2 linked regions of the Chloroflexus aurantiacus J-10-fl genome follow. The protein of the gene in region 1 interacts with the protein of each later gene in a pairwise test. Links are inferred from orthologs where the notes say so. Each region holds a gene or a part of one and is shown on either strand. Other genes may lie near its edges.

What was found. The genes of interacting proteins can lie anywhere in the genome.
Region 2: the proteins of recA (region 1) and dprA interact in binary tests that used the Bacillus subtilis proteins (3 or more experiments, as listed by UniProt). The link is inferred for Chloroflexus aurantiacus J-10-fl from one-to-one orthologs.

The regions. Positions count from the first base shown.
Region 1 is NC_010175.1:1,872,467-1,878,296, forward strand. What follows is about bases 1,581-4,409. They hold recA (recombinase RecA), read right to left. Parts: upstream 3,609-4,409; coding sequence 2,553-3,608; downstream 1,581-2,552. Other genes in these bases: CAUR_RS07105 (hypothetical protein), read right to left, coding at 1,581-1,620. Also shown: CAUR_RS07090 (aldehyde dehydrogenase), read left to right, coding at 1-151; CAUR_RS07095 (2-keto-4-pentenoate hydratase), read left to right, coding at 133-954; CAUR_RS07100 (tautomerase family protein), read left to right, coding at 966-1,187; more of CAUR_RS07105, read right to left, coding at 1,477-1,580; CAUR_RS07115 (DUF427 domain-containing protein), read left to right, coding at 4,422-4,913; CAUR_RS07120 (ABC transporter substrate-binding protein), read left to right, coding at 5,022-5,830. UniProt on the Bacillus subtilis protein: Multifunctional protein involved in homologous recombination, DNA repair and competence.
Region 2 is NC_010175.1:4,304,169-4,309,023, forward strand. What follows is about bases 1,634-4,624. They hold dprA (DNA-processing protein DprA), read left to right. Parts: upstream 1,634-2,581; coding sequence 2,582-3,667; downstream 3,668-4,624. Other genes in these bases: CAUR_RS16830 (LysR family transcriptional regulator), read left to right, coding at 1,634-1,951; CAUR_RS16835 (DUF427 domain-containing protein), read right to left, coding at 2,186-2,470; CAUR_RS16845 (NUDIX domain-containing protein), read right to left, coding at 3,686-4,159; CAUR_RS16850 (hypothetical protein), read right to left, coding at 4,611-4,624. In the rest of the region: CAUR_RS16825 (hypothetical protein), read right to left, coding at 364-507; more of CAUR_RS16830, read left to right, coding at 1,070-1,633; more of CAUR_RS16850, read right to left, coding at 4,625-4,855. UniProt on the Bacillus subtilis protein: Protein that helps load RecA onto ssDNA during transformation. Binds cooperatively to circular ssDNA, is able to bridge different segments of DNA. Favors the loading of RecA onto SsbA- or SsbB-coated ssDNA and formation of RecA-DNA filaments.

The sequences.
Region 1 (5,830 bases):
AGCCGGAACGATCTGGATCAACGACTTTTTTGTGCGCGATCTGCGCGTACCTTTCGGTGGTATGAAACAGAGTGGAATTGGCCGGGAAGGTGGGCACTACAGCCTTGAGTTCTACACGGAGGCAAAGACGATATGCCTGAGCAATCAGTAACAACCCAAACCACCGATGACGCACTTATTATCGCTCTGGCACAACGGCTCGATCAGGCCTGGGAAGAGCGCTTCACCATACTTCCCCTCACCGAAAGCGAGGGCATTACCAATGCAGACATTGCTTACCGGATTCAGACGCATTGGACAGACATGCGCGTTCAGCGCGGCGAGCGGATCATTGGGCGCAAAATCGGCCTGACCAGCAAAGCTGTGCAAGAGCAGATGGGCGTCAACGAGCCGGATTATGGCACTCTATGGGCTTCGCGCTATTTTCCGGCCAGAAATGGGCGCGCTGAAGCGCCTTTTGAAATCTTTCTCCAACCGCGGGTCGAGGGTGAAATTGCGTTTCTAATTGGAGAAACCCTCGACTGGCCGGATATTACCCCGCAACAGGTGCTGGCAGCAACCGAGGCACTGGCGGCAGCTATCGAAATTGTGGATAGTCGCATTGATCGCTGGCGCATTAAGCTAGCCGACACGATTGCCGATAACGCCTCCTACGGTGGCTTGACGATTGGCGCCTGGAGCAGGGCAATGCGCAGCAGCGACCTGCGCACCATTGGTATGGTGATGAGCCACAATGGTCGCCCCACCGTCTTTGGTACCGGTGCCGCTGCGCTTGGGCATCCGGCACTGGCGGTGGCATGGCTGGCGAACAAACTGCGCGCATTCGGGATTCCGCTGCGTGCCGGTGATATTGTGATCTCTGGAGCTTTGGCAGCAACAATTCCGGTGCAACGCGGCGATCTGTTCACGCTGGAAATGCATGATCAACCACCACTCCACTTACGGTTCGTGTGAAGGAGATTCAGATGCCGATGCTCGAAGTCTTCTACAGCGGGGATCGACCGCCAGACCGTACCCGGAAGCAGGCATTTGCTGCTGAAGCCAGTGCTATCTTTCAGCGCGTTATCGGTACGCCACCGGGCCGGCTGCAATTGATTATCCAGATCGTGTCGCCTGAAAACACTTTAGCCGTGATCGATCTTGATCGTCCTGATAGCGATACCACGGCTGAGCCAGACCAGCAGTGACAAACAACAGATAGGTGATGGGTAAAGCGTAGCAATTATCCTGCTCTGTATCGCACCATACGGCACCTGGCAGACCGGCTTCTGCACCACCTGCACCCATCGAATGCGGTTGCAGCGCTCGCTCATATCTCGCCGACAGGATCGGTCAGATCAGCCCCGCCGTCAGGCGGGCTAAAGCCCTCCCTGACAACGTGCAAGCCCCTGCAGGGCTATCCAGGAGCACGCCCGCTATCCCCCCGCCCCGCCGGCAGCTATGCATTACCCACAACTGGTGTCAACCGCGTGCGTATCAGCGGGTATGATCGACATGGGTGCTGTTGTGGGCGACTGGCCCGGTGACAGTGCGCCGACCCAGCCGTACCAGCATGTGCTGGATGGGTTGCCGTACCCGCGTATCATGTGCGTGTCGCGCAGTTTGGAGTGCGGCAGCCATGCTGCCGCGCTAGCCGCGCTCACCATCCGGCACGTGGTGGAGCGGTGCCCCAGATGGTCATAGCACGAACAAATAGCCGTATCTCGTTCCCATCCCATACACCGGCAGGGATACCGCTTCCAGCCCGGATTGCCCTCGTATGGCGTGCGGCAGCCATGCTGCCGCGCCAGCCGCGCTTACCATCCGGCGCGTGGTGGAGGGGTGCCCCGGATGGTCATATCACGAACAAATGGCTGTATCTCGTCCCCATCCCGTACACCGGCAAGGATACCGCTTCCAGCCCGGATTGCCCTCGTATGGAGTGCGGCAGCCATGCTGCCGCGCCAGCCGCGCTCACCATCCGGCGCGTGGCATACCGTTACCCATCCTGGTCACGGGGGGCTGAATGTGCTCATCCCGACCAGCGAGTCGGTCCGGCATGCATGCGATACCTGCGCGTAGATGTTTGGTTGTACCAGGTTCGTGCCGGCACACCATCGGCCACGGTCAGCACCTGACAGCAGTGGAGAGGAATGCCTCCACGCAGGCTGGAAGCCTGCGCCACGCGGAGCACTTGCAGCCCGGCCTAATGCAGCGCGACATGTGGGTAGTGCATAGCCGCCGTCAGGCGGGCTAAAGCCCTCCCTGACAACGTGCAAGCCCCTGCGGGGCTATCCAGGAGCACGCCCGCTATCTCCCCCGCCCCGCCGTCAGGCATCCCCGCCGGCCTTCCACGTATTGAGGCAGGGTTTTAACCCGCTGCCCCCTTAACCCGCCGGCTGCTCAACCCGCCTCGTAACAACCGCCGACTCGCCAACCCATTGCATACCCGCATGGCAATCGAATACACAGTAATCTTGCCACCAATAACCACCCTACCATTGGACCAACAGAAAAGGGCAGGTTTCAAAACCTGCCCCCAAGATCGCTATTTCGTTCGCACGCCGAGCGTACTACTCTTCAAAAATAGCGTCATCGTCACCAACATCGACGCTCGGCGCAATCACCGTTGGATTCGTCAATGCCTGCGCTTTGATCAGGCGCTCGATCTCATCGGTAAGGGCAGGATTATTCTTCAGAAACTCGCGCACATTTTCCCGCCCCTGGCCGAGCCGATCCTCGCCGAGGTAGAACCATGCGCCACTCTTGCGAATAATCCCCAATTCAGTACCGATATCGATGATATTGCCCTCACGCGAGATACCTTCGTTGGCCAGAATATCGAACTCCGCCTGGCGGAAGGGCGGTGCAACCTTATTCTTGATCACCTTCACCCGTACCCGCGAACCGATTGCCTCCTGCCCTTGCTTGAGGGTTTCCACACGACGAATGTCGAGCCGTACCGAGGCGTAGAACTTCAGGGCCTGACCACCGGTCGTGGTTTCCGGCGAGCCGAACATAACGCCGATCTTCATGCGCAACTGATTGATGAAGATTACGACTGTACGGCTCTTGCTGATGGCACCTGACAACTTGCGCAACGCCTGACTCATCAGCCGGGCCTGCATACCGGGCATCGAATCGCCCATCTCGCCCTCGATTTCGGCACGCGGTACCAGAGCGGCGACCGAGTCGATAACGATCACGTCAATTGCATTCGAGCGAACCAGCATCTCACAGATTTCGAGCGCCTGTTCGCCGGTGTCCGGCTGCGAAACGAGCAAGTCATCAATGTTGACTCCACACCGCGCAGCGTAGACCGGGTCAAAGGCATGCTCGGCGTCGATGAAGGCGCAGACTCCGCCCATCTTCTGCGCTTCTGCAATGATATGCTGGGCCAGTGTGGTTTTACCGCTGCTCTCAGGGCCAAAGATTTCGACAACGCGCCCTCGCGGTACACCACCAATGCCGAGGGCAATATCGAGCGCGATGGAACCGGTCGGGATGGCTTCAATTGCCAGCCGACTGCTCGCCTCGCCCATCTTCATGATCGAACCTTTACCGAACTTGCGGTCGATCTGCGCCATTGTTGCCGCGAGCGCTTTTTCTTTCTCCGGGGTGATAGCCATCGCGGGCGCTCCTCCATTGTTCTTGCTCACACGTACACTCCTCTTGCTACTCTACTTGATGGGGAGGGCGCTGTCAACGCCGTTGCCTGCCCCGTACATATGTGCTATAATAGCACAGGTGTGCGATTTCAGCAAGAGGGATGTCGTTGATTTTTCCTCCCTATTAGTATACCGCTCTCATTGCGTCTTTGGTGCACTGGATTACGGATTTTCGGCAAGAAATCTCTTACCGTAACTAAAGTTGCGACCTTTGTCACCACAGAGACACGGAGGACACAGCGGATGATGTGTATAACCTGGGTTGCTACCGTGAAGCATGACGAAATGCGTCCATAGGAACTGGCTGCTCCTCAAATATGCCGTTACGCCACACGGTGTTGCGTACAATGTCGTGATGTTCCTGGCCGTCTGCTTCAGTGGCCTGCTCGCAGTATAGGTAACAACTTGAGTTACCATACACACAATCTACCTCTGCAATCCCGGTCGAGTGAGCCAGGGCGACCTCATTTCTCCCCTGAAGTGGCATTGTGTGGATGCAATATTTGACCTATTGTGGCGATACAGGTGAGGTACAGATGTCGCGGATCGCATCCTCATTGCTGTTACGCCATCTGCATAGAGCGCTGGCATCACGCTTGCCGCAATCCCGTCGCCGATGTCGATTTCTTTCCAATCGGGTCACAGTACGGTTTGAAACAGGCTCTGGTCAGATCGGGAACAACAGTATTATCAACGAACGATTCAGGGTGATATGCCATACAGAATGTGGTATATTGCAGATAGTCCACAGTGATATGCCACAGGAGCTTGCCGATGATTAAGCGCATTCCACCAGGACCCGGACAGGAGTCGGTATGGGATTACCCTCGTCCCCCGCGACTGGAACCAACATCGCGGCGTATCCGGGTGATCTTTGCCGGTATCACGATAGTGGATAGTCAGCGCGCATTTCGGGTACTGGAAACCAGTCATCCACCGGTTTACTATGTGCCGCCAGATGATGTACAAATGGCGTTTTTGCGCCCAAATACAGCGCGTTCGTTCTGTGAGTTTAAGGGAATTGCTGCGTATTACGACGTAGTTGTTGGTGAACGCACCGCCGTGCAGGCGGCCTGGTCGTATCTCGATCCAACACCATCGTTCGCCCCCATCCGCGGCTATCTCGCATTCTACGCCGGGCCAATGGACGCCTGCTATGTTGATGATGAACAGGTCACTCCGCAACCGGGTGGATTCTACGGTGGCTGGATCACCAGTGATGTCGTCGGCCCCTTCAAAGGTGGGCCGGGAACGTGGGGATGGTAGCCTGGCACGCTCGATCATCCCATTTGCCCGATCATGCGCTCAAAAGTCATCGCTGACGCACAGGAGGTTGTGCCAGGATCATTTGCATTAGAAGGAAAGGACAGTTTCATGAGTTCTGCGGACGAACGACTGCACCTGTTGCAGGTGGCCCGTTCTGAAGTCCTGGCCGGCAGGATGAGCCGACGAGCCTTTCTGCGTCTGGGTCTGGCCCTTGGCTTATCTGCGGGTGCAACTGCGCTGGCTGCTTGTGGCGGTGGCGCATCTACGCCGGCCCCTGCATCACCTCCACCATCGCCAGCCGCCGGCCCAACGGGGCGTTTACGGGTGGCGAGCGAGATTCCCGTTCAACTCGATCCGGCATTCGCCTCATCTGATGCCGAAATCCTCATTCTCAACCACGTGTACGATTATCTGGTTGACATTGATGCGAGCAATGCTATCGTGCCCCGGCTGGCACGGGAATGGACGATCAGCGACGATGGTTTGCGTTATCGGCTCAACCTGGCCACCGGAGTTTCCTTTCACGATGGCAGTCCGCTCACGGCGGCAGATGTGGTCTGGACGTTTAACCGACTGCGTGATCCAGCGTTGCAGTTACCAACCGCCGATCTCTACGCCAACATTGCCGATATTGCCGCTGATGGCGATAGCGCGGTCGTCTTCACACTTACCGAGCCAAATCCATTCTTTCTGTACGACCTGTCTGATAACCACGCCCTGATTCTGCTCGCCAATACCGAGAATCCGGCAACAGCGTTTAACGGCACCGGCCCCTTCAAAGTGGTGGAATACCGCACCGAGAATCGGATCGATCTGACGGCAAATACGGCCTATTTCCAGTCCGGCAAGCCAGCCGTTGCCAGCCTTGAGATTATCTTTTTTGCCGATCAGGCCGCAGCAGTCGATGCCTTACGTGG
Region 2 (4,855 bases), 2.4 Mb from region 1 along the record:
CTGCCTGGATTCGTGGCCACTTTGGGATTACTGCACGCTGCGAGCATGTGGTCAAGGGTACTGATATACGTTCGCATCTGGCGGCTGTTCAGGAATGTTGGGTTATCTGGTTGACAGATGGTGCGCGGAGAGGCATTGCTGTCACCCTGCCGGTCACAGGCACAACGCATAGTCTCGTTATCATCAGGCTTGTTGGTATCGGCGGGCGACACATGCGTCGTCCCTACCTGGGCTGGACTGGCTATTCTTCACGTCCGGTAATGCGCGTGTCGCGTGGTGTGCGGAATCCTCTTTTCCACTGAGTTTGATGCCGGGCGGATGTCGCAGCGGTCACCGTTTAGATGTACTTCTCGTGTTCAAGCATTACCGGGTATGCCAGCGGCGAGGGGCTGGTGGGTTGTTGTCGGCGTCGTAGGTGCCACGCATGCGTCGCCCTACTGTCGCGCTGGTATCCAGCCGTGCATCGTTCAAGGGCAGCATCAGGGTGATAGCTGGCTGGCGTGTCATTGTTCTGCCGGATTTGACATAAACCGGTCGTCACCTGGATTCTCATCAGCTTCAATCATTCCAGGACAACAACATCCATGCTGTTCACAACCAATTGACCTTCTTGTCTGCAAGATTGATACGTTCGGTGCATACAATCTCAGCTCATTATGCATAAAATAGAATGCATAAAATAGAGTATCTTTACATGGCGTATTTTCACGAAGCGACACCCCCCATGTTCAACGGGTTAACCGAATTCTTACCTTTTTCGCAACGCCTGCCTGCACCGGCTGGCGCGCTCTCGAAAACTGAAAGCCGTGTTACGTTGACCTGCCGCTGATACCTGATTGAAGAAGGAAGCGGCTACGGTTGCGTTAGTGATCAGAAGAGACATATCTGGCATACATGTTGGCATGCCTGCCACAACAGTGAATGTCTGTAAAGAGGGAGCAGAGGCAATAATGACCGTTCCTGGTGTGTTGCCTCATTGCATAGAGTATGTCAGTGGGAAGTGACGTATTCGCAGAAAGGGCCAGCTATGGTATATATTGCATCAGAAATAAAATTGTTGGGAGGCAAAGTGACACTTAATCTGCATTTACTACGCATTTACGTTGCCGTGCTTGAACAGGGCAGTTTCACGAAAGCAGCCGAAGTCCTCACAATGAGTCAATCGGCGGTATCGCGGGCAGTGCAAGAGCTTGAACGTCAACTTGGCACGACTCTGCTCGAACGGCGTGCGCGCGGTGTGGCCCCAACGATGGCCGGTACTATCCTGGGTGAGCATGCCCGACGCATCTTTACGCATGAGCGGCTGGCTATCGAGGCGTTGAACGAACTACGCGGTCTGCAACGAGGTCGGCTGGCAATTGGTGCAAGTAGTACGATTGGTATTTACCTGCTACCCCCACTCCTCGGTAACTATCATCGTCGGTATCCGGGCATCGAGTTGTTCCTGGATATTGGCAATACCCAACAGATTATTGAACGCCTGTTATCCTATCAGATTGATGTCGCTTACGTGGAAGGGCCGGTAGCAGCGAACGAAGACTTGCAGGTAGTGCCGTGGCGAAGTGACGAGATGGTTGTGATTGCCTCTCCCGATCATCCGCTTACCCGTCGGGTCACCCTGGATTGTTCTGATCTCCAGGATGCCCCTTTCATTATGCGTGAACCTGGCTCAGGCACACGTAAGGTGATGGAACAGGCACTGGCAGCACATAACGTGACGGTACGTCCGGTGATGGAATTGGGGAGTACCGAAGCCGTGAAGCAGGCAGTGAGTGCCGGATTAGGGTTGAGCATGGTTTCGCGCTTTACGATCCAATCTGAGCTGATTGCCGGTAAGCTGCGGGTACTCAATATTCCTGGTCTCAATATACAACGTCAGTTGAGCCGCGTCCGTCTGCACGACCGTCCTCAGAGTCTGGCCCTGGAAGCATGGTTTAAGAATCGTGGCTGAGGTATTGGCGTCCGCGCTCGATATCACACGTCGGTTGTACACCTGCCTCGGTAGCAAGGTGTGGTTTTTGTATCAGAGAGCTGACTGGCGGGTACGGGATGCGATCATTCCCGGTAAATTGATCCAGTAAGCAGTTATTTCTGGTCTGCGAACACCAGTGCATACCAGTTCGGTGTGCCTGAACGTTTCAGATCAAAGGTTCGTTCACCTTCCAGACCAGCTACCCTCTGTTTGTTACACCTCAATCCGCACTCCACGCCAGAAGGCAATATAGCCAGCTATCTGCCGGGCTGCCTCTTTCGGTGTCGGGTAGTACCAGGCTGCATCACGATTCACCTGACCGTTCACCACTACGTCGTAGTAACTAGCCGTTCCTTTCCACGGGCACACCGTATGGGTCTGGCTGTCACGCAAATATTCGCGACGCACCGATTCCGGCGGGAAATAGTGATTACCCTCAACGACGATGGTTGTCGGGCTTTCGGCGATCACAGTACCGTTCCAGACTGCACGGGGCATACGTTTCCTCCATCACGTATCGCAATTTTTTTCATGATGCCACAAGTCGCGCACCTTTTGCGGGTCAAAACCGGTTCTATTAATAGGAAATCTGTCCAGAGGATTTGATGTATGGATGATATTGTCCGCTACTACCTCGGTTTCAATCTGGTACCCGGTATTGGCCCGTTGCGGCTGGCCCGCCTGATCGAACGTTGTGGCTCGATTGCTGAGGCGTGGTACGCCGATGAAGCGGCGATGGTTGCTGCCGGCCTTGATGCGCGTAGTATGGCCGGTTTGCGTGCAGTTCGCGAGAGCATCGATCTCGATGCTGAGCTGGCACGGGTTCGGACTGCCGGCATTACGCCGGTGGCAGTCGTTGATCCACTCTATCCACCTTTGCTGCGCATGACTCCGGCACCTCCGCCACTGCTCTATCTGCGCGGCACGCTTACGCCTGCCGATCAGCGGGCGGTCGCGATTGTTGGTACGCGCCATCCCAGTCATTATGGACGTGAAGTAGCACGACGCTTGGCCCGTGATCTGGCGACTGCGGGAGTGACGATTGTCAGTGGTCTGGCTTTAGGCATTGACACAATTGCCCACACTGCCGCACTGGAGGCTGGTGGCCGCACAATTGCCGTGCTGGCCAGTGGGGTTGATCGGATCTATCCTGAACGCAACCATGCTCTGGCCGGGCAGATCATTGCATCGGGAGCATTGTTAAGCGATTATCCACCGGGCACCCCGCCGGCACCCCTCAATTTTCCGCCGCGCAACCGTATTATCTCCGGGCTGAGTCTGGCAACGATAGTAGTTGAAGCAGGTGCGAACAGCGGTGCCCTTATCACTGTCCAGTTTGCTCTCGATCAAGGACGCGAGGTGATGGCCGTCCCCGGATCAATTTTTAGTCCGTTGAGTGTTGGCCCGCATCGCCTGATCCGTGATGGGGCAGTCATTGTTACCAGCGCCGATGATGTGCTGGCAGCACTCAATCTCGATCAATGTGGAGAGGCGTTTGAACCGTCGTTAGAACTTGCGCTGACTGCGGAAGAAGAAGCGATCTATGCCGTGGTTGAAGCAGAACCGCAGCATATCGATGTTATCGGTCGTGCTGCCGGTCAATCCGCAGCGGCGACAGCAGCAGCACTGGCTTTGTTAGAGTTGAAAGGATTGGTGCGGCAGGTAGCCCCGCTCTACTACGCACGGGGCAGATAACCCGCCTGACAGTATGTTCTAAAAGTCAAAAGCCGCCTCTGGCCGGTTTGCGAACGCATCGGCCAGCATTCGGCGGGTGCGGGTGAGCAGTGGTGGCAGATGATTGGGATCAAAGAAACCCACATTCACATTTTCGTGCCCGGCCTGTTGGAGTTCACCGCCGACAATACGGGCGGCAAAAAAGATCGCCAGGATTTGTGACTGATCACCGTTGGGGTAGCTCCAGGCAAAATCGGGGCCACTGTAGATGCCAATCAGCTTTTCGGGTCGCAACAGCAGACCGGTCTCCTCGCGCACCTCCCGTACCAGGCCCTGGGCCGGCGACTCATCGAGGTTAATCGTACCACCCGGCACATCCCAGAGCATCACATCCGCCCGCCGACAGAGCAGAATCTGGCCGGCTTCATTGCGCACAAAACCACTTGCCCGTACCTGTAAAATTCGCTGATGACCGACGTAACTACGCAGCCAGCGCGTATATTTGACCGTCATAGCCCGCTCCTTTGCTCGAATTGCCGGCTATTATAGCAGAACTGCGTAGCAGCAGGTGCGGAATGGGATGACAAGGTTGCGCCGCACGTTAACTGACCAGGAAAGTAGGCGCTGAAAATGAAAGTGTACCTCAAGACGTCGCTATCGCACTCACTGACTTCCAGACTCTAGCGCCAGGATGATGCTTTACCTTGCCAGGTACTGGTCCAAGGTGTAAATGTTGAGGTCACTGAAGACCTACTGGTGGATGACCCACGCCGTCCAGCCGTGGTAGTACCCTTCGGGAGGATCGCCCTGATACCACGCACGTCGGACAATGCCCTGTCGGGTCGGTGTATGTCAACGGATTGTTCAGCGCGTACGCAGAACGGTTCAGGTCCTGCGGATTGACCGGGCCGCTGCTTTCCGGCTTCCATGCTGCCACTGCAGTTGGTGTTAGAGCACAACCTCTCTACTTGAGCACCCTGACCGGTTGCTTTTCAGCAGGCCAGAGCACCACTTTATAATAATCGTCACCAGAAGTGGCATTCGTGTCTGCAACGGCGTTGGTATTTCCGTAGCATACCCTTACTCCATAGATGCCGGGCCGCACACTGATGCGCGGCGCCGTGCTGAATTCGTTTTCCGGCGACCATACCACCAGGCGTCCCGATGGTACCTCGATGCTTGTTTCGACGACGTGATCAAACTCGTCAA